3 regions of the Rhodobium gokarnense genome follow, and region 1 is predicted to be linked to each of the others. Evidence: riboswitches for the same ligand, from Rfam matches in the RefSeq annotation. Region 1 holds a riboswitch; each other region holds the start of a gene.
The links. Region 1 has a riboswitch for thiamine pyrophosphate ahead of M2319_RS22970 (hydroxyethylthiazole kinase). Riboswitches for the same ligand answer to the same signal wherever they lie in the genome.

Region 1 (7,043 bases):
TCGACCGGGTCAACCTCGTCCAGGGCGACACCGCAAAGCTGAAGTCCGGCGGCGGCACCGGCGGCTCGCGCTCGATCCCGCTCGGGCTGCCCTCCGTCGACATCGCCAGCCGCACGCTGGTGGAACAGCTCAAGGAGATCGCCGCCGACCGGCTGGAGGCCTCCGTGGAGGATCTGGAACTTGCCGACGGCGAGGTCCGGGTCGTCGGCACCGACAAGGCGGTGAGCCTCGTGGATCTGGCACAGACCGTCGGCGACAGGGAACAGCTGTCGGCAAAGGGCAAGTTCAAGCAGGACGAGGCGACCTATCCGAACGGCAGCCATGTCTGCGAGGTCGAGATCGACCCGGAGACCGGCGTCACGCGGATCGTGCGCTACACCATCGTCGACGACTTCGGCGTCACGGTGAACCCGATCCTGCTCGCCGGCCAGGTCCATGGCGGCGTCGTCCAGGCGGCCGGCCAGGCGCTGATGGAGCACGCGGTCTATGACGAGGACGGCCAGCTCATGACGGCGAGCTTCCTCGACTACACCATGCCGCGGGCCGACGACATGCCGGATATCGGGTTCCAGACCCGCAACGTGCCCTCGACCACCAACATGCTCGGCATCAAGGGGGCGGGCGAGGCCGGCACGATCGGCGCAACGCCGGCCGTCATGAACGCCGTCGTCGACGCGCTCCACCGGTCATGCGGCATCGTCCATATCGACATGCCGGCAACACCGCTCCGGGTCTGGGAGGCAATCCGCCGGGCGTCGGCTTCTGCCGATTGATCTGGCGGAAAAAAATACTACGTTGCGCCTGCGGGTTTCCGAAAAGGCGGGCGCAACATGCAGGGCGACCAGGCACGCGAATACATCCTCGATGCCGCGGCGCATCTCGTTCAGGAGAGCGGGGCCGAGGCCCTGACGCTGCCGGCGATCGCGGCGGCCGCCGACCTCGACCTTGAGGCTGTCGAGGCCGTGTATCCGACCATGGACGACCTCTTTTCGGCGCTCCTCCAGCGCATGTTCGACACCTTCGTTTGCCAGGTCGAGGCGACCATGGGCCGGGACGAGGCGCCGGGCGCCTGGGCGCGGGCCTATGTGGCGGCCTCGTTCCCGCCGGACGACGACAACAAGTTCTCCGACATTGCCGCCGCGCTCCTCAGCAGCACCCTCTACAAGCCGGAGCTGATCCAGCCCTTGCGGGAGCGCCAGCCGGACCTGCAGTCGGCGATGTTTTCCGACGGCATCGATCCGCTCAATGCCGCGATCGTGCGGCTTGCGGTCGACGGCCTGTGGGTGAACCGCATGTTCCGGATCGATGCCGTTCCCAAGGATATGGAACGGCAGGTGCTCGACCGGCTGACGGCGATGGCGGCGGCCCCGTCAAGCCGCTGAACGCGGGATCGGCTGCGACAGCGGGACGCAGCATTGCGCGATTCGCATTTGTCCTTTCGGCGGCAAAGCCGTATGGACAAAGGCGACGATTTGCGTCTGAAGCGTGTTCCTGCCCGAAAACCGATTATCACTTTTCGCTGACGCGTCTTCCGATTCCGCTCCGCGAAAGGTTCGATCCATGCGCCCCGTGCTCGGCGTCATTCTGAAAATCGCCTCCGGTCTGGTGCTGACCGGGATGGTCATGCTGGTCAAGATCGTCGGCGAGCGCATTCCGATCGGCGAGGTGGTGTTCGCGCGCACCTTCTTTTCGCTCTTTCCCATCCTCGCCATGATCGCGATCCGCGGCGAGCTCGGCAGTGCGCTCAGGCTCCACAGGCCCAAGCTGCATGTCGCCCGTGCGGCCGTCGGGCTCATCGCCATGGCCTCCTGGTTCGGGGCGCTGACCATGATGCCGCTGCCGGATGCGACCGCGATCAGCTATTCCGCGCCGCTCTATTCCGTCGCCTTTGCCGCGCTGTTCCTCGGCGAGACGGTGCGCGCCTATCGCTGGGGCGCCGTCTTCGTCGGTTTTGTCGGCATGCTCGTCATCATGTCGCCGCATCTGGGTCTGGGGTCGGTGGCCGAGACGCCCGAGGCGCGCACCGGCGCGCTGCTCTGCCTCGTTGCCGCCGTCGGCATGGCGGGCGCCATGACACTGGTGCGCAAGATGACGGAAACGGAAAAGACGGCCTCGATCGTGCTGTTCTTTGCGCTCGTCGGGTCGGCGCTGTCGCTGGCGACGCTCCCCTTCGGCTGGGTCTGGCCGTCGCCCTACGACGCCTTTCTGCTGGTCATGACGGGGCTCGTCGGCGGGTTCGGCCAGTTCCTTTTGACCCAGAGCTACCGCTATGCGGACGCCTCGACCATCGCGCCGTTCGACTACATCCAGCTCATCTGGGCAATGATGGTCGGCTGGGCCGTGTTCGGCGAGGTGCCGACCCTTGCCTTCTATATCGGCGGGGCGATCGTCGCCGCCTCGGGCCTCTTCGTCATCTACCGCGAGCACCGGCTCGGCCTCGACCGCGACCGCACCCGCCAGCGCCGCGCCGGAACGCCGGCGAAGTATTGAGGATACCGTCACATGGTATCGATGGGCATTGACAAAAAAACCAATACAATTTTAAATGGATTAGATTTTCATTAAACTACCATTAATGGAGGTTGATGTGCGAACGTTGGTAACTTCTCTTTTTGTTGTTGCTTCCTGTAATATGGTGTTCGCAGATTGCAACGGTTATAGCCATATGGTCGGGAGAGAGGCCGCAGCATGGGCAATAACTTGGGATTTCGAAGATTACACGCATCATGGTGTGACTGCTGGCGCTGAGAAGAGCGCAGAGATCGACTATACATGCGGCGGCGATTCGATAACACTGCGGCAATTCAATGCAAGTGATAGAAATAACTGTTCTTACACGGGTTGGATCAATGGTACGCGGGTGCGTGGTACATACACATGCAGCGGCATTCCTGGCCCTCACAATTTTTCTGGAAGGCTGACCAATCGTTGAATGAGAGATATTAGTATTCTGGAATTTTTAAAAATTTAAAAATTCACAGTCATATCTCTCTTGCTATATTTTATTTCATATTATTCTGTTTCATAGATCCAATACGGCCTGAATATTGCTTTTCACTGTAAGGGTCTGGCTGCGGGGGTGCAGGTCTTCCAAAACGCCAACGGAATTCGGCTACTTTTTTCTAGTAGTCGCTCTTAAGGCTGGCAGAAGGCCTAAAACGCCTTGAAGGTGACGATGGTCTTGGTGTCCTGGATGCCGGGGATGACGTGCACCTTCTGGTTCACGAAGTGGCCGATATCGGTGTCGTCCTCGACATAGAACTTGACCAGGAGGTCGTGGTCGCCGGCGATCGAATAGATCTCCGAGGCGATCTCGGCATCGGCGATCTCGGTGGCGACGTCGTAGGCCTTGCCGAGCTGCGACTTGATGAGGACGAAAAACGGTTTCATGGCCGGCATTCTCCGCAAAGCATTGGACGAGTTCCCCGCAACAGATGGCATTGTTGCGCCCGGGAGGCAAGGCGGGTCTGGCCCCTCCGGCACCCGCGCATGGTTAGCCGGGCTCTTGCAATCACGCCCGATTGGCTTTACGTCTTTCAGCGTATTCCAAGGGGGTGCCCGAACGGGCTGAGAGGCGGTCTGCCAACCCCAAGAACCTGATCCGGATCATGCCGGCGGAGGGATTGGGATGAGCGTTTCTCTCATCTTCACGACATCAATCGATCGGACCTTCTCCCGACAGGGGAGGCGGCCATGACGCACGGCCATGCCGTCACCGCAGGCGCGATCGCCGCGGCTCTTGACGAAGTGCGAGAAGCGCGACCGCGCGTCCACTGCATCACCAATACGGTCGCCCAGACTTTTTCGGCCAACACGCTGCTGGCGCTCGGCGCCGTTCCCAGCATGACGCTTGCCGCCGACGAGATCGGCGATTTCGTCGCCAGGGCCGACGGGCTTCTCGTCAATCTCGGCACCTTCGATGCCCTTCGCGCCGAGGCCGTCGACGCGGCGATGCCGGCGGCGAAGGAGCGGGCGCTTTCCTGGTGCCTCGATCCGGCGCATGCGGAATCCTCACCGCGGCGCATCGCGCTTGCCCGGCGGCTGATCGATCTCGGACCGGCCGTCCTTCGCTGCAATGCCGACGAATTCCGCACCCTGTTCGAGGCCGAACCGGGGCCCGACACCGTTGCCCGGGCGGCACTGCGCCATGGCATCGTCGTCGCGCTGACCGGCGCGCGCGACATCCTTTCCGACGGGGATCGGACCGTCTTCCTTGACAACGGCCATCCCCTGCAGGCGCGGGTGACGGCGGCCGGCTGCGCCGCGAGCGCAGTCGTTGCCGCCTTCCTTGCCGTCATCGGCGATCCGCTCATTGCGACGGCCGCGGGCCTTTCCGCCGTCGGCGTTGCGGCGGAAATCGCCGGCGAGACGGCGGCCGGGCCGGCCAGCCTGCAGGTCGGCTTCCTCGATACGCTCTACGGCCTCGATGCGGCAACGCTTCAGGCCCGCCTCACGCTTTGCCCGGCCGACGTCCCGGCCGGGCTCTAACCACACTTTCCATATCTCAGGGAGACCGGGACATGACGGCGATCGCCGTGACTATTGCGGGAACCGACTCCGGCGGCGGCGCCGGGGTTCAGGCAGACCTCAAGACCTTTTCCGCCCTCGGCGTCTACGGCGCCAGCGTCGTTGCCGCGCTGACCGCCCAGAACACCCATGGCGTCACCGGCATCCACGACGTGCCGCCGGAATTCGTCACCGCGCAGATGGATGCGGTGTTTTCCGACCTTGCCGTCAACGCCGTGAAGATCGGCATGCTGTCGCGGCCGGCCGTGATCGAGGTGGTGGCGGCGGGCCTTGCCGCGCACGCCCAGGAGATCGTGGTGCTCGACCCGGTCATGGTCGCGGCCTCCGGCGACCCGCTCCTGGTGCCGGAGGCGGTCGAGACGCTGATCTCGGTGTTGGTGCCGAAGGCGCTCCTGATCACGCCGAACCTTTTCGAGGCGGCGCGGATGCTGGCCGAGCCGGTGGCGTCGGACGCCGATGCCATGACCCGCCAGGCCGAGGCGCTGTTGAAGCTCGGCCCGCGGGCCGTGCTCCTGAAGGGCGGCCACGGCAGCGGGACGGAAAGCTCCGATCTTCTCGTCACGGCCGATGGCGAGAGCCACTGGTTCACCGCGCCGCGGCACGAGACGCAGAACACCCACGGCACCGGCTGCACGCTGTCCTCGGCGATCGCGGCCGGGCTGGCCAAGGGCCGGAACCTCACCGAGGCCGTGGGTGAGGCCAAGGACTACGTCACGGCGGCGATCCGCGCCGCCGACGGGCTCCGGATCGGCTCCGGCCACGGACCCGTCCACCATTTCCACGCACTCTGGAAGGATTGAGCCATGACCGGACATCCGGACCGCACGGGCCTTTCCCGCCGCGCCGCCCTCGGCGCGACCCTTGCCGGCGCCGCCGGCGCCATGCTCGCCCGCCCGGCGCTTGCCGCGCCGGCGTCCGAGGCCATCGAATGGCGCATGGTCACTTCCTGGCCGAAGAACCTGCCGGGACCGGGCGTGACCGCGGAACGGCTGGCCAAGCGCATTGCCGACCTCAGCGGCGGGCGCCTCACCATCAAGGTCTATGCCGCCGGCGAACTGGTGCCGCCGCTGGAAGTCTTCGATGCCGTCACCAACGGGGCGGCGGAAATGGCCCATACGGCTTCGCTTTTCTGGCAGGGCAAGATGCCGGCCGCCGCGCTGTTCACAGCCGGGCCGTTCGGGCTGACGCCGCTGGAGCACATCGCCTGGATCAACCATGGCGGCGGCCAGGAGGTCTGGGAAAAGCTCTATGCGCCCTTCGGCGTCCGCCCGCTGATGGCCGGCAATACGGGCTTCCAGATGGGCGGCTGGTTCCGCAAGGAGATCACCTCCCTCGACGACCTCAAGGGCCTGAAGATCCGCATGCCGGGGCTCGGCGGAGAGGTCATGCGCCGGCTCGGCGCGACCCCGGTCTCGCTGCCGCCGGGCGAGATCTTCACCGCGCTGGAAAGCGGCGTCATCGACGGCACCGAATTCCTCGGGCCCTGGAGCGATGCCGCGCTCGGCTTCTACAAGGTGGCGAAATACTACTACGCCCCCGGCTTCCACGAGCCGAACGGCACCGGCGAGGCCTTGGTCTCCAAAGAGGCGTTCGCGGCGCTGCCGGCCGACCTTCAGGCGGTCGTGGAACACGCCGCGGCGGCGGAGAACATCTTCGCGCTGACCGAGTCCGAATGGCACAACGGGGCAGCGCTGACGCGGCTGCGCGAGGAGCACGGCGTGGAGCTGCGCTACTATCCCGACACGCTGCTTGCCGCCGCCGCTACCGCAAGCGAGGACGTCCTCGACATGGTCGCGGACCATGATGCCGTCAGCGCCGAGGTCGTTGCCTCGTTCCGCAACGCAAGGTCGACCCAGGCGACCTGGAGCCGGGTGTCCCAGGCGCGGTTCCTGTCGGCCCGCGACGCGGCGTCGTAACGCCGTTTCCTGCATCGAATTATTATGGCCGGCGGCGGCAGGGGCCGCCGGTCTTCCTTGTCGGCCGGGGCCGGGCGATCGGCCGCGCCTTGGCCGCAAGCATTGAATCGTCCCTGGAAGCAGAAAATTCGATTCAAATTTTACCTATCATTTTAATTACAGTTTAGCGAACTGCCTTAACGGGAGATATACCGGTTATTCGCTAGTATCGCCTCAACGAATATCAAGAAATGCTGTTTTCCGGTTCGCGGCCCCTCGGCCGCCGGAAATGGGCGAGGCGGGAACGATGTCTATTGCCGGTTTAAAAGCCGTTGTTGCGCGATTTGCGTCCAATGAGGCGGGGGCCCTGTCGATCCTCTTTGCCTTTCTCCTGATACCGATCCTGCTTCTGGTCGGCACGGCGATCGACTATTCCCGGGCGCTGGAGACCAAGGCGACGCTCAGGAACGCGCTCGACGCGGCGGCCCTTGCGGGCGTCGCCAAGCTGGTGCGCGAAGGCGGCAGCAAGGACGAGGTGGACGCCATCGTCAACGCCACCTTCCAGAACGCGATCACGCTGTCCGGCGGCAGCGGGATTTCGATCAAGGGCCTAACGATCAC
Region 2 (7,043 bases), on a different contig from region 1:
TTCCTGAGGGAGGAATTCGGCAGATGAAACCGATCGGCATTTTCGCGGCAACGCTCCTCGTTGCGGCAATGGGGACGGGCACGGCTCTCCCCCCGGCATGGGCCGCCGATGTCACGGCACCCTCGCGGATCGCCCAGGTGGAGGTCTATCCGGACGGAGCAACCGTGGCCCGCGACGCGACGGCCGCGGTGCCGGCCGGCGAATCCGTCATCGTCCTTGAAAACCTGCCGCTTAGCCTCGATCCGGATTCGGTGCGGGTCGAAGCCGAGGCGACGGCCGGGCTGGAGATCGTCTCGGTCGACATGCGCCGGATGATGCCGAAGCCGCACGACGTGCCGGGCGAGATCGGCGCCAGGATCGAGGTCCTGAAGCGCGAGCGCCAGGCGGTCGAAGACGCCATCGCCACGGCCAACGAGCAGATCCGCTTCGTGCGCAACATCGTCTCCGAAGCGCCCAAGCAGTTGTTCGACCTCAAGGGCGAACGCCCCGCTCCGGACTGGTCGGAGATGCTCGGCAAGTTCGGCACCTCGCTCTCGACGCTGCGCGAGACGGTGCGCGCATCGACCGTCCGCCTCCAAGAGATCAAGGACGAGATCGCGCGCCTGCAGGACCAGCAGGACGAGAGTTTCCCGGAGGCAAAGCCGACCTATCAGGCCCGCATTTCCGTCGTTGCCGACACGGCGGCGGATGCCGCTCTGACCCTGCGCTATGCGGCGGCCGGCGCGGTCTGGCGTCCGGTCTATGACGCGCGGCTGTCGCTTGATGGCGAGGCGCCGTCGCTGGAACTGGTGCGCCGGGCCGTCGTCACCCAGGCGACCGGCGAGGACTGGACCGACGCCGAGCTGACCCTTTCCACCGCACGGCCCGGCGGGCGCGCCGAGGCGCCGGAGCTCAGTCCGCTGATCGTCCGCATCGCGCCGAAGCCGCGGCCGGTGCCAGTGGCCCAGAGCCGCAAGACGATGCGCATGTTCGCCGACAATGAAATGGCGGAGGCCGCGCCCATGGAAGCGCCGGCCGGCGGCGCGATGGTCCGGGCAATGCCCGCCACCGAGCGCGCCGCAGCCCTTGAGACCCGCGGTTTCGACCTCGTCTACCGCATTCCCGGCCGCACCTCGATCGTTGGCGACGGCACGCCGAAGACCCTGAAGATCGGCAGCGACACCATCTCTCCGGAACTCGTCGTGCGCTCCGTGCCGGTGCTCGATCCGACGGCCTATCTGACCGTGCGCTTCGACAACGAAGGCGCGGGGCCGATCCTGCCGGGCGAGGTTCAGCTCTTCCGCGACGGCGTCTTCGTCGGCAAGGGCGGGATCGGCTTCATTGCGCCGAAGGAGGAGGTCGCGTTCGGCTTCGGTGCCGATCCGGCGGTGGTCGTGGAACGGATCACGCTGGAGAAAAGCGAGGGCGAGCGCGGCATGCTCTCCACCGACAAGATCGACCAGCGCCGCTATCGCATCACCGTCACCAACCGCCACGACCGCACCATGCGCATGGAGATCGACGACCGGCTGCCGCAGTCGGAGAACGAGAAGATCGAGGTGGAGCGGGCGTCGGACACCACCGAGCCGACCACGACCGATGTCGACGGCAGGCGCGGTGTCGTGCGCTGGGCCTTCGATCTCGATGCCGGAAAGGCGCGCGAGATCCTCATCGGCTATACCGTGCGCTGGCCGGACGACGAGCGGATCATGTGGAATGACGGCCCGGTGCGCTGATCGCGCCAGGTCCTTCGGCGTCTAAGCTGATCGGGTCACGTGACCTTTGCGACACAGCCCCGGCGCGGAATCGGGCCGGGGCGCCGCCCGTCCCCCGCTGAGACATTGGAAGGTCTCGCCACGGCCCGGCCGAGTGGTTATAGTCGCGCGCCCGCAAATGGGTGGGAGCCGCAGGGCTCCAGCAAGACTCAGCGGAAAAAAAGAGCGTATTTCGGGGCGCGTTAATGGCGAATGTGGTTGTCGTCGGCTCGCAGTGGGGCGACGAAGGTAAGGGTAAGATCGTTGACTGGTTGAGCGAGCGTGCCGATGTGGTGGTGCGCTTCCAGGGCGGGCACAATGCCGGCCACACGCTGGTCATCGACGGCGTTTCCTACAAGTTGAGCCTGTTGCCGTCCGGCGTCGTGCGCGAGGGAAAGCTGGGCGTCATCGGCAATGGCGTGGTGCTCGACCCGCATGCCCTGATCGCCGAGATCGGCCGGCTGAAGGACCAGGGCGTCACCGTCAGCCGAGACAATCTGCGGATTGCCGAGAACTGCACGCTGATCCTGTCGCTGCACCGCGAACTCGACGCGCTGCGCGAGAAGGCGCTCGCCGCCGGCAAGATCGGCACCACGGGACGCGGCATCGGCCCGGCCTATGAGGACAAGGTCGGCCGCCGGGCGATTCGCCTGATGGACCTTGCCGACCTTGGCACCCTGAAGACCAAGATCGACCGCATGCTCATCCACCACAACGCGCTCCGGCGCGGGCTCGGGGAGCCGGAGATCTCGGCCGATGCGCTCTATGACGAACTGGCCGCGGCGGCCGATGCCGTGCTGCCGTTCATGGATTCGGTCTGGCAGCTCCTCGACGAGATGCGCAAGACCGGCAAGCGCATCCTCTTTGAGGGTGCGCAGGGCGCGCTGCTCGACAACGATCACGGCACCTATCCGTTCGTCACCTCGTCGAACACCGGCGCCGGCCAGGCGGCGACGGGCTCGGGCATGGGCCCCGGCGCCATCGACTATGTGCTCGGCATCACCAAGGCCTACACGACCCGGGTCGGCGAGGGGCCGTTCCCGACCGAGCTAGATGACGAGGTCGGCCAGTTCCTCGGCGAACGCGGGCGCGAATTCGGCACGGTCACCGGGCGCAAGCGGCGCTGCGGCTGGTTCGATGCCGCGCTGGTGCGCCAGACGGTCAGGACCAGCGGCATCGACGGCATCGCGCTCACCAAGCTCGACGTGCTCGACGGCCTGAAGGAGCTGAAGATCTGCACCGGCTATATGCTCAACGGCGCCAGGATCGACTACCTGCCGGCCGCCCAGGAAGCGCAGCGCCAGGTCGAGCCGGTCTACGAGACGCTGGAAGGCTGGGAGGCCTCGACCGCCGGCGCCCGGAGCTGGGCGGAACTGCCGGCCCAGGCCGTCAAATATGTGCGCTACCTGGAGGAACTGATCGGCACCCAGGTCGCGCTGTTGTCGACAAGTCCCGAAAGAGACGACACTATCCTTGTCCAGGATCCGTTTCAGGATTAGCACTTTTTGTAAGACTTGGCGGCCGCCAAGTATTGCGGCCGCGGCGCTGGGTGCGTAGAGACGGGGAGTTGAAGGTTAGAGCGGGGAGGAGCGAGGGCAGGGCGCGCTTCGGAACGTCTTCGGACCGGCCGGCGTTCCTGCAGACGGGAGACCGCTTCGGCGCGAACGGCCCTCGACGACAGTAATACGCGCCCGACCGAGCGTTGAGACATGGCGGACTATTACGCAATCCTGAAACGGGCTCTCGATGCCTTGCCGGACAACACCGGCGAGGCTCGGCGCGCCGTCTATGAAAAGGCCCGCAGCGCGCTGGTCACCCAGTTGAAGTCCGTCGAGCCGCCGCTGGCGCCCTCGGAAATCACCAAGCAGCGCCTCGCCCTGGAAGAATCGATCCGCAAGGTGGAATCGGAGACGGCGCGGGCGCTGATGGGCTCGAACCGGCCGCGCGCCGAGGTCCCCAAGCCCGTTGCGCCGGCCTCCAAGATCGATCCGCAGACCGCCGCACCCGCCGAACCGGCAAAGCCTTCCGCCCCGGCGGAGAGGCCGGCGCCTGCCGCACCGCCGCGTTTCGAGGCGCCGCCGCGCAGGGAGCCGCCCGCGTCGGCAAGGCCCGCAGAGCCGCCGGCCGCAAGGCACGCCCCGGCCGCGGAACCGCGGGCGCCGGAGCCGACGGCGCCGGCGCGGCCGAAGGAAGACCTTGCCGTTCCCGTTCCCGGCCCCGCCGAGGAGCCGGACCGGCCGGAAGCGGCGAACGATTCGGTGCCGCCGAAGAAGGCGCGCGGCGTCGATGTGTTCCGGCGCGCGGTCAAGGCGGCCGGTGCGCTCGGGGCTGCCTCGGGCAAGGCCTCGAAGTCGGCGCGCGAGGTCCTCGACGCGACGGAAAAGAAGCAGCGCCGCGCCGAGCGCCGGCGCCAGCGCACCGAACCGGAACTGCCGGAGACGCCGCCGGAGGAGCCCGGCACGGAGATGGCCGCCGAACCGCCGGTCTCGACGGCCGGCGAGGCGCACCTTGCCGGCGATGCGCCCGTCGCCGACGACGCCCTTGCCGGCACCGAATTTCACGGCCGGGTCGCCCAGCCGCTGTCGTCGCGGACGATGTGGATGGTCGCCGCCGCGATCCTCCTCGTCATCTTTGTCGGCGTTGCCGGCTGGATCTACGCCCAGCGCGATCTCCTGTTCGGGCCGGCCGACCTTGCCGATGACGGCACGGCCCAGCCGACCGTCACCGAAATGGACACCCAGACGACCGACGAGCCGGCCCTTGCGCCGGACGGTCTCGCCCCGAAGATCACCGACCGGCTGCCCTCGCTCGGCGGCGAGAACGGCGCGGCGCCCGATGCCAAGAGCGTCCGGACCATGCGCGTGCGTGCGCCCGGCAGCGAGGGCGAGGACGCAGCGAGCGACGAGGAAGCCGCTCCGGCCGATGACGGCGCGGATGCCGCGGCGGTCGAGGACGATGCGGCGGTGAGCGAGGAACCGGCGGAGGCGGCCGAGGAAACCGGACCGGACGAGGCGGTTCCGGACGACCAGTCGGCCGTCGAACCGGCGCCGGAAGACAATCCGGCACCGATCGTCGATTCCGGCAACACCGTCGGCGTTGGCCAGCGGGCCATCCTTTATGAGGAGAACACCGAGCCCGGCGCCGGCAACACCGCCTATAACGGCAGCGTCGTCTGGTCGCTGGCCGAAGAGCCGTCGGCGAGCGGCGGCACCGATACCGTGCTGCATGCCCATGCGGACATTCCGGACAAGAACATGGCGGTCGACGTCAAGCTGCGGCCGAACCGGGACACCGCCCTGCCGGCGCCCTACACGATCGAGATCGCCTTCACCCTGCCGGAAGACTTCGAAGGCGGGGGAATCGCCAACGTGCCGGGCCTGATCCTGAAGACCAGCGAGGCGGCACGGGGCGATGCCCTGCGCGGCGCCTCCGCCCGGGTCCTGGAAAACCTTTTCTGGATCGCGCTGTCGCAGAACGACGTGGAGAACGATCGCAACCAGACGCTCCTGAAGGATCGCGGGTGGATCGACATTCCGGTGCTGTTCGAGACCGACAAGCGGGCGATCCTGACGCTCGAAAAGGGCGCTCCCGGCGATCGCATGATCGAGCAGGCCTTCGCCAAATGGCAGGCCGGCTGAGCGCGGCAGCGCCGGCCTTTTCCGTCTTTTCGAAAATCTTTTTCAGCCCGCTTGCAATGGGCCGCGATCCCGCGCATCCTCTGACCCGTTCCGAGGGGTGCTCCGACAAGGAGCTGAGATGGCATCGCGGGATGCCGAACCCTTCGAACCTGATCCGGATCATACCGGCGAAGGGACGGGGCGCATGCACGGCTTATGCGGACATCTCCTGACGTCGGTCATCCTGTTGGAGGTGTCGCCGATGTCCGATCTTTCTTCCCCTGCCGCACGACTTCCTCTGCGCCGCATTCGGCGCAGCCGGGCCTGATCCCGTCCGTCCGGCCATGTCCCGCATCGTCCTGGCGTCCGCGCGCGCGGTCCTGATCTCCGCCGCCCTCGTTGCCCTGTGGCAGGCTGTGGTCACGGGCTTTTCGCTGCCGCACTACATGCTGCCGTCGCCGGAGCGGGTTGCCGCCGTGTTCCGTATGCAGCCCGGCTATCTCGCCGCGCACGGCCTCACCACCTTGCTGGAAATCGTCGTCGGCCTGGCGACCGGCGCGCTCCTCGGCGTGACCACCGCGCTGGTCATGAGCTTCCTGCCGCTCGCCCGCAAGCTGGTGCTGCCGGTGGTCGTTGCCAGCCAGGCGCTGCCGGTCTTTGCCATCGCGCCGCTGCTCGTCGTCTGGTTCGGCTTCGGCATGGCCTCCAAGATCGTCATGGCCTCGCTGATCATCTATTTCCCCGTCGCCTCGTCCTTCTATGACGGGCTGACGCGGACCGATCGCGGCCTCGTCGAACTCGCCGGCCTATCCGGCGCCTCGCGCTGGCAGACGCTCATCCATATCCGCATTCCGGCTGCGCTGCCGAACCTTGCCTCCGGCCTCCGGGTCGCCGTTGCCGTCGCGCCGATCGGCGCCGTCGTCGGCGAATGGGTCGGCGCCTCCGGCGGCCTCGGCTTCGTCATGATCCAGGCCAATGCGCGCATGCAGACCGACACCGTCTTTGCCGCGCTGATCGTCCTTGCCGTCATCGCCGTCACCCTGCGCCAGGTCGTCGACCGGGCAACGCGGCGCCTCGTCTTCTGGGCTCCGGAAACGGATGCCTGACCGCCTCAAGCCGATTGTCACCCATCAGAAACGAAAGGACTTTTGAGATGAAACGCCTCGTTCTCGCCCTTGCCACCGCGCTGGCGGTGACGCTGACGTCGCCGGCGCTCGCCGCCGACAAGCTGACCGTGCTGCTCGACTGGTTCGTCAATCCCGACCATGCGCCGCTGGTGATCGCCAAGGAGGCCGGCTATTTCGACGAGGAAGGGCTCGACGTCACGCTGGTGCCGCCGGCCGATCCGAGCGCGCCGCCGCGGCTCGTTGCCGCCGGCAAGGGGGATATCGCCATCTCCTACCAGCCGAACCTCTACCAGCATGTGGCCGAGGGCCTGCCGTTGGTGCGCTTCGGCACGCTCGTGGAGACGCCGCTCAACACCGTGGTTGCTCTCGCCGACGGGCCGGTGAAGGAGATCGCCGACCTCAAGGGCAAGAAGGTCGGGTTCTCCGTCGCCGGCTTCGAGGACGCGATCCTCGGCGCGATGCTCAAGAATGCCGGTCTGACGATGGACGATGTCGAGCTCGTCAACGTCAATTTCGCCCTGTCGCCGGCGCTGCTGGCCGGCCGGGTCGATGCCGTCGTCGGCTCG
Region 3 (7,043 bases), on a different contig from region 1:
GCCATTGGCCGAGAGCGTCGAGCCGGTGATGAAGCCGGCGTCTTCCGAGGCGAGGAAGACGACGCAGCGGGCGATCTCCTCCGGCTCGCCGAGGCGGCCGATAGGGATCATGCCGATGATGGACTCCAGCACCTTTTCCGGCACGGCGCGGACCATCTCGGTCCCGATATAGCCCGGGCAGATGGCGTTGACGGTGATGCCCTTGCGGGCGCCTTCCTGGGCCAGCGCCTTGGTGAAGCCGATCTCGCCGGCCTTGGCGGCGGAATAGTTGGACTGGCCCATCTGGCCCTTCTGGCCGTTGACGGAGGAGATGCTGATGACGCGGCCGAAGCTGCGCTCGCGCATGCCCTCCCAGACATGGCGGGTCATGTTGAAGAGCGCGTTCAGATTGGTGTCGATGACGGCGGACCACTGCTCGGGCGTCATCTTGTGGAACATGCCGTCGCGGGTGATGCCGGCATTGTTGACCAGCACGTCGACCGGGCCGATATCGGCCTCGACCTTGGCGATGCCTTCCGCGCAGGCATTGAAGTCGGAGACGTTCCACTTGTAGACCGGGATGCCGGTCTCTTCGTGGAATTTGGAGGCGGCCTCGTCATTGCCCGCATAGGTCGCGGCGACGGAATAGCCGGCATCCTTCAAGGCTTTGGAAATGGCGGCGCCGATGCCTCTGGTGCCGCCGGTAACAATCGCAACTTTACCCATATCTGTTTCCTCACTGTTCGTTTTTGTGTTTGTGCTTTTGCTTGTGACTTCTCCGGCCCGTCGAAATAGAAAGCCCGCGGCGGGCCGACCGCCGCGGGCGTGATTGCTCCTTCTCCTAGCGCTCGACGCAGAGCGCGACGCCCATGCCGCCGCCGATGCACAGGGTGGCAAGGCCCTTCTTGGCGTCGCGGCGCTTCATCTCGTGCAGCAGCGTCACCAGCACCCGGGCGCCGGAAGCGCCGATCGGGTGGCCGATGGCGATGGCGCCGCCATTGACGTTGACGATGTCGGTGTTCCAGCCCATGTCCTTGTTGACCGCGCAGGCCTGGGCGGCGAAGGCCTCGTTGGCCTCCACGAGGTCGAGGTCGTCGACCGACCAGCCGGCCTTTTCCAGCGCCTTGCGCGAGGCCGGGATCGGGCCGGTGCCCATGATCGCCGGATCGACGCCGGCGGTCGCCCAGGACTTGATGCGGGCGAGCGGCTCAAGGCCGCGCTTCTCGGCTTCTGCGGCCGACATCAGGACGATGGCGGCGGCGCCGTCATTGATGCCCGATGCGTTGCCGGCGGTCACCGTGCCGTCCTTGGTAAAGGCCGGGCGCAGCTTGGCGACGCCGTCGATGGTGGCGCCGAGGCGGATATATTCGTCGTCCTCCACGACCCGCTCCTTGCGCCGTTCGACGACGGTCACGGGCACGATCTCGTCCTTGAACCGGCCCGCCTTCTGCGCCTCTTCGGCCTTGTTCTGGGAGGCGACGGCGAAGGCGTCCTGCTCATCGCGGGTGAGCTGCCACTGGGTGGCGACGTTCTCGGCCGTGTTGCCCATGTGATAGCCGTTGAAGGCGTCCCACAGGCCGTCCTTGATCATGGAATCGATCATCTTGTAGTCGCCCATCTTGTGGCCGGCCCGAAGGTTGGCGCAGTGGGGCGACAGCGTCATGTTTTCCTGGCCGCCGGCGACGATGACGTCGGCATCGCCGCACAGGATCTGCTGCATGCCGAGGGCGACGGTCCTGAGCCCCGAGCCGCAGACCTGGTTGACGACCCAGGCCGTTGCCTCCTTTGGCAGGCCGGCGGCGATTGCGGCCTGGCGCGCCGGGTTCTGGCCCTGTGCCGCGGTCAGCACCTGGCCGAAGATCACCTCGTCGACGTCTTCCGGGGCAACGGAGGCGCGCTCCAGGGCGGCCTTGATGGCGACCGCGCCGAGTTCGTGCGCAGGGGTGTTGGAAAACGAGCCGTTGAAGCTTCCAACGGGTGTGCGCGCGGCGCTGACGATTACAACTTCACTGGTCTGACCCATCCGTTCCTCCCGGGTGTCTGGTCTTGAGCATGCATGCATTTGAGGGCTTGTCTTTGCGGGTTAAAACCCGTGCGCCCGATGCCGGATACACGGAATAGACCTATCGGTTCCGGTTGAGTCAACCGTACTATTCGGTGATGCGGATGTTCCCGTCGACGTAGAGGATGCTGCACCACGGCAAGGATTCCGGGGCCGCGAGGAGCCTTTCGGGGCGGCCGAAACCGCCCGGTTTCCGTCGCGGGCCAAATCTATTCCTTGCGAGGCGCCGTTTTCGGCGCATAGGATGCCGCAAGTGGTTGTGCAGTGCGGCCGCTCGCAAAAACAACAAGGCGAATCCAAGGGGCAGGGAACGGATGGCGAAAACAGAAAAACCGACCGTCATCAAGAAATACGCGAACCGGCGGCTCTACAACACCGGGACGAGCACCTATGTGACGCTCGAAGACCTCGCCGAGATGGTCAAGAACGAGGACGACTTCGTCGTCTTCGATGCCAAATCCGGCGACGAGATCACCCGTTCGGTGCTGACCCAGATCATCTTCGAGCAGGAGAACAAGGGCCAGAACCTCCTGCCGATCGCCTTCCTCAGGCAGCTCATCCGGTTTTACGGCGATTCCATGCAGACGCTGGTGCCGAGCTATCTGGAATTCTCCATGTCGTCCTTCGCCAAGGAGCAGGAAAAGCTGCGCCAGCAGATGACCGCCTCGATCGGCCAGACCGCCTTCGAGGCGCTGGAGGACCAGGTGCGGCGCAACACCGACATGTTCGAAAAGGCGATGCGCATGTTCCTGCCCTTCGGTGCCGGCGGTGTCGGTACAGGCACTGGCGGCACAGGCACTGGCGGACCGGGCACCGGCGGACCGGGCGCGGGCACAACGGGTGCCGGCAGTACCGGCACGGGCGCCGGCGGCGACGCCAGGCCGGAGGAACCCTCCGACATTTCCGACCTCAAGAAGCAGCTTTCCCAGATGCAGAAGCAGCTCGACGCGCTTTCCGGCAAGGACGAGGACTGAACCCGGCGCGTTTGGCGACGGTCATTGCGGGAGCCGGACGGGCACCCGGCGGGAGCGGCCATTGACAAGGCCCCGGCCGGCGCGCAGTCTCTGTCCATTCACCCGGGGGGTCCCGACAAGGGGCTGAGATGCTGATGGCGCCGCCCGGCGCAGCGCAGTGACCCGACGAACCTGATCCAGTTCATACTGGCGTAGGGATGGTGCACCGGCTGCGCGGCTTCGGCCGAATCGTCCTGAGGCGACGTCCTCGCGGTCCTTCTCCATTCAACGCGGAACTGGGTCTCCAACGCTTCGAGCTCTGGAGGCTCCGACCGATGACCGACCATACCCCCACCGTCACCACGGGCCCGCTGCCCGCCTCGCGCCGCGTCTGGCATAGGGGCGCCGTGCACCCCGACATTCGCGTTCCGATGCGCGAGATCGACCTGCATCCCACCGCTGGCGAGCCGCCCGTCACCGTCTATGACAGCTCCGGTCCCTATACGGACCCTGAGGCCGAGATCGCCATCGACAAGGGCCTGCCGCGCCTGCGCGCCGGCTGGATCGCCGCGCGCGGCGACACCGAGGCCTATGACGGCCGCCACGTGACGCCCGCGGACAACGGCTTTGCCGACGGTGCGCGTCTGACGCCGGAATTCCCCGTCCGCCATCGGCCTCTTCGGGCGACAGGGGGACGGGCGGCGACGCAGATGGCCTATGCAAGGGCCGGCATCGTCACGCCGGAAATGGAGTTCGTCGCGATCCGCGAGAACCTCGGCAGGCAGGCGGCGAAAGAGGCGCCGGCGCGCGACGGCGAGGCGTTCGGCGCCGAGATCCCCGACCTCATCACGCCGGAATTCGTGCGCGACGAGGTGGCGAGGGGCCGGGCGATCATTCCCGCCAACATCAACCACCCGGAGGCCGAGCCGATGGCCATCGGGCGCAACTTCCTCGTCAAGATCAACGCCAATATCGGCAATTCCGCCGTCACGTCCTCGATGGCCGAGGAGGTGGAGAAGATGGTCTGGGCGACGCGCTGGGGCGCCGATACGGTCATGGACCTCTCCACGGGGCGCAACATCCACAACATCCGCGACTGGATCCTGCGCAACAGCCCGGTGCCGATCGGCACCGTGCCGCTCTACCAGGCCCTGGAGAAGGTCGGCGGCATCGCCGAGGATCTCTCCTGGGAGGTGTTCCGCGACACGCTGGTCGAACAGGCCGAGCAGGGGGTGGACTATTTCACCATCCATGCCGGCGTTCGGCTGCACATGATCCCGCTGACGGTGGGCCGGGTGACGGGGATCGTCAGCCGAGGCGGCTCGATCATGGCCAAGTGGTGCCTGCACCACCACCGCGAGAGCTTCCTCTACGAGCATTTCGACGAGATCTGCGACATCGCGCGGGCCTATGACGTCTCGTTCAGCCTCGGCGACGGGTTGCGGCCCGGCTCCATCGCCGATGCCAACGACGCCGCCCAGTTCGCCGAGCTGGAGACGCTCGGGGAGCTGACCCAGATCGCCTGGGCGAAGGACTGCCAGGTGATGATCGAGGGGCCTGGCCACGTGCCAATGCACAAGATCAAGGCCAATATGGACAAGCAATTGGAGGTCTGTGGCGAGGCGCCGTTCTATACGCTCGGGCCGCTGACGACCGACATCGCGCCGGGCTACGACCACATCACGTCGGGCATCGGGGCGGCGATGATCGGCTGGTTCGGCACGGCGATGCTCTGCTATGTGACGCCGAAGGAGCATCTCGGCCTGCCGGACCGCAACGACGTCAAGACCGGCGTCATCACCTACAAGATCGCCGCCCATGCCGCGGACCTCGCCAAGGGGCATCCGGCGGCCCGGGCCCGCGACGACGCGCTCTCGCGCGCCCGGTTCGAGTTCCGCTGGGAGGACCAGTTCAACCTAGCGCTCGACCCGGATACCGCCCGGTCGATGCACGACGAGACGCTGCCGAAGGAGGCGCACAAGGTGGCGCATTTCTGCTCCATGTGCGGACCGAAATTCTGCTCCATGCGCATCTCCCACGACATCCGCGCCGAGGCGCAGAAGGAGGGCATGGCGAAGATGGCGGAAAAATTCCGCGAGGGCGGAACCCTTTACGTTCCGATGGAGGACGCACGATGACCGAGACGCCGGGAACCCTTCTGGCCGCGCTCAGGGCCGAGCCGCCGCTGGTGCAGTGCCTCACCAACTATGTCGCCATGAACATCGCCGCCAATGTGGTGCTGGCGGCAGGGGCCAGCCCCGCCATGGTCGCCGACGTGGAAGAGGCGGAGGAATTCGCCGGCATTGCCGGCGCGGTGACGGTCAATATCGGCACGCTGTCGCCGCCCTTCATTGCCGGGGCGAAGGCGGCCATCGCCGGGGCGAGCGCTGCCGGTCACCCTTGGGTGTTCGATCCGGTGGCCTGCCAGGCGACGTCCTATCGGCGCCGGGTCGCGGCCGACCTCGTCGCGCTGAAACCGACCATCATCCGCGGCAATGCCTCGGAGATCCTGTCGCTCGCCGGCGAGGCGAGCAGCGGCCAGGGCGTCGACGGGCGCGATCCCGTTGCCGTCGCCGAGGATGGTGCGCGCAGGCTCGCCGAGGAGTCCGGCAGCGTCGTCGCCGTGACGGGCGAAACGGATTTCGTCACCGACGGGGCGCGTGCGGTGCGGATCGAGGGCGGCTCGCCCCTGATGCCGATGAACACCGCGCTCGGCTGTTCGCTGACGTGCCTGTGCGGCGCCTATGCGGCGGTTTCCAGCGATCCATTCGATGCCGCCGTCGGTGCGCTGGCGCATTTCGCCGCGGCGGGCGCCCGGGCGCATGAGAAGGCGGAGGGCGCGGGCACCTTCGCGCCGCATTTCCTCGATGCGCTGCAGGCCGTCACGCCCGAGGCCCTCGATGCCGAGGCCGTCATCCACAACGTCGCCGAGGTGACCTCATGACGGCGTTCGACCTGTCGCTCTATCTCGTGCTCGACCCGCAGCTCTGCGCCAGCATCGGCATGGTGGAAACCGCCCGCCGGGCCGTTGCCGGCGGGGCGACCATGGTGCAATTGCGCGACAAGGAGGGCGGCACGGCCCAGATGATCGAGACCGGGCGGGCGCTGAAGGCGACCCTCGCCGGCACCGGGGCGCTCCTCATCGTCAATGACGACGTGGCGGCGGCCGCCGAGATCGGCGCCGACGGCATCCATGTCGGCCAGGGCGACATGTCCGTTGCCGAGGCGCGTGCCCTTGTCGGCCCGCAGGCGATCCTCGGCCTGTCGGTGGAGACGCCGGAGCTTGCCGCCGCCGTCGACCCGGCGCTGGTCGACTATGTCGGCGCGGGGCCGGTCTTTGCGACGCCGACCAAGTCGGACCATGAACGCCCGGTAGGCTTTGAGGGTCTTGCCGCGCAGGTCGCCGCGAGCCCGGTCCCGGCCGTCGCCATCGGCGGGCTGAAGGCGGCGCATGTGGCCGAGGTCTTTGCGGCGGGGGCGAAGGGGCTCGCCGTGGTTTCGGCGATCTGCGGCCGGCCCGACCCGGAAGCGGCGGCGCGGGCCCTTGCCGAAGAGATCGCCGCCAGCCGGAGCCGGGGCTGATCGCTGCGGGCAGCAGGTCTATCGCTGCGCCGCGGCGGCGTTGCCGATCGAGGCCTTGAGGCTCTCGTCCTCCGGCCAGGGCGCTTCGGAGGCTGCAAGGCCGTAGAGTTCGCCCTGGAAATAGTCGACGCCGAGGGCGCGCAGCCTTGCGGCGGTCTCCGCGTCGCGGACCCATTCGGCGACGGTTTCCAGGTGGAACGTCTTGGCGATCTCCACCAGCGCGGTGACGAAGACCTCGTGGCGCTCGTCGGTGAGCAGCGTGGTGATGAAGGAGCCGTCGATCTTGACGAGGTCGGCGGAGAGTTCCTTCAGGATGTGGAACGACGAATAGCCGGTGCCGAAATCGTCGATGGCGGTCTTGACGCCGAGATCGCGCAGGTCTGCGATGAAGCGGGCGGCCTCGCCGACATTCCTGACGACGGCGGTCTCGGTCAGTTCCACGGCCAGCCGCTTGCCGAATTGCGGCC

Region 2: linked by a shared signal. The riboswitch ahead of M2319_RS02645 (ABC transporter permease) and the one ahead of M2319_RS22970 (hydroxyethylthiazole kinase) in region 1 are both predicted to bind thiamine pyrophosphate.
Region 3: linked by a shared signal. The riboswitch ahead of thiC (phosphomethylpyrimidine synthase ThiC) and the one ahead of M2319_RS22970 (hydroxyethylthiazole kinase) in region 1 are both predicted to bind thiamine pyrophosphate.

The regions. Positions count from the first base shown of each region.
Region 1 covers NZ_JAOQNS010000022.1:8,556-15,598, forward strand. The annotation lists gene M2319_RS22950 (xanthine dehydrogenase family protein molybdopterin-binding subunit) at 1-773, shown strand, start outside; gene M2319_RS22955 (TetR family transcriptional regulator) at 831-1,382, shown strand; gene M2319_RS22960 (DMT family transporter) at 1,561-2,490, shown strand; gene M2319_RS22965 (Lrp/AsnC ligand binding domain-containing protein) at 3,154-3,390, opposite strand; TPP riboswitch at 3,541-3,640, shown strand; gene M2319_RS22970 (hydroxyethylthiazole kinase) at 3,694-4,488, shown strand; gene thiD (bifunctional hydroxymethylpyrimidine kinase/phosphomethylpyrimidine kinase) at 4,521-5,327, shown strand; gene M2319_RS22980 (TRAP transporter substrate-binding protein) at 5,331-6,443, shown strand; gene M2319_RS22985 (vWA domain-containing protein) at 6,730-7,043, shown strand, end outside.
Region 2 covers NZ_JAOQNS010000001.1:564,041-571,083, forward strand. The annotation lists gene M2319_RS02630 (mucoidy inhibitor MuiA family protein) at 24-1,715, shown strand; gene M2319_RS02635 (adenylosuccinate synthase) at 1,940-3,232, shown strand; gene M2319_RS02640 (hypothetical protein) at 3,443-5,371, shown strand; TPP riboswitch at 5,455-5,564, shown strand; gene M2319_RS02645 (ABC transporter permease) at 5,695-6,456, shown strand; gene M2319_RS02650 (ABC transporter substrate-binding protein) at 6,504-7,043, shown strand, end outside.
Region 3 covers NZ_JAOQNS010000015.1:71,927-78,969, forward strand. The annotation lists gene phbB (beta-ketoacyl-ACP reductase) at 1-705, opposite strand, end outside; gene M2319_RS21170 (acetyl-CoA C-acetyltransferase) at 821-2,002, opposite strand; gene phaR (polyhydroxyalkanoate synthesis repressor PhaR) at 2,356-3,015, shown strand; TPP riboswitch at 3,109-3,231, shown strand; gene thiC (phosphomethylpyrimidine synthase ThiC) at 3,330-5,132, shown strand; gene thiM (hydroxyethylthiazole kinase) at 5,129-5,938, shown strand; gene thiE (thiamine phosphate synthase) at 5,935-6,576, shown strand; gene M2319_RS21195 (putative bifunctional diguanylate cyclase/phosphodiesterase) at 6,595-7,043, opposite strand, start outside.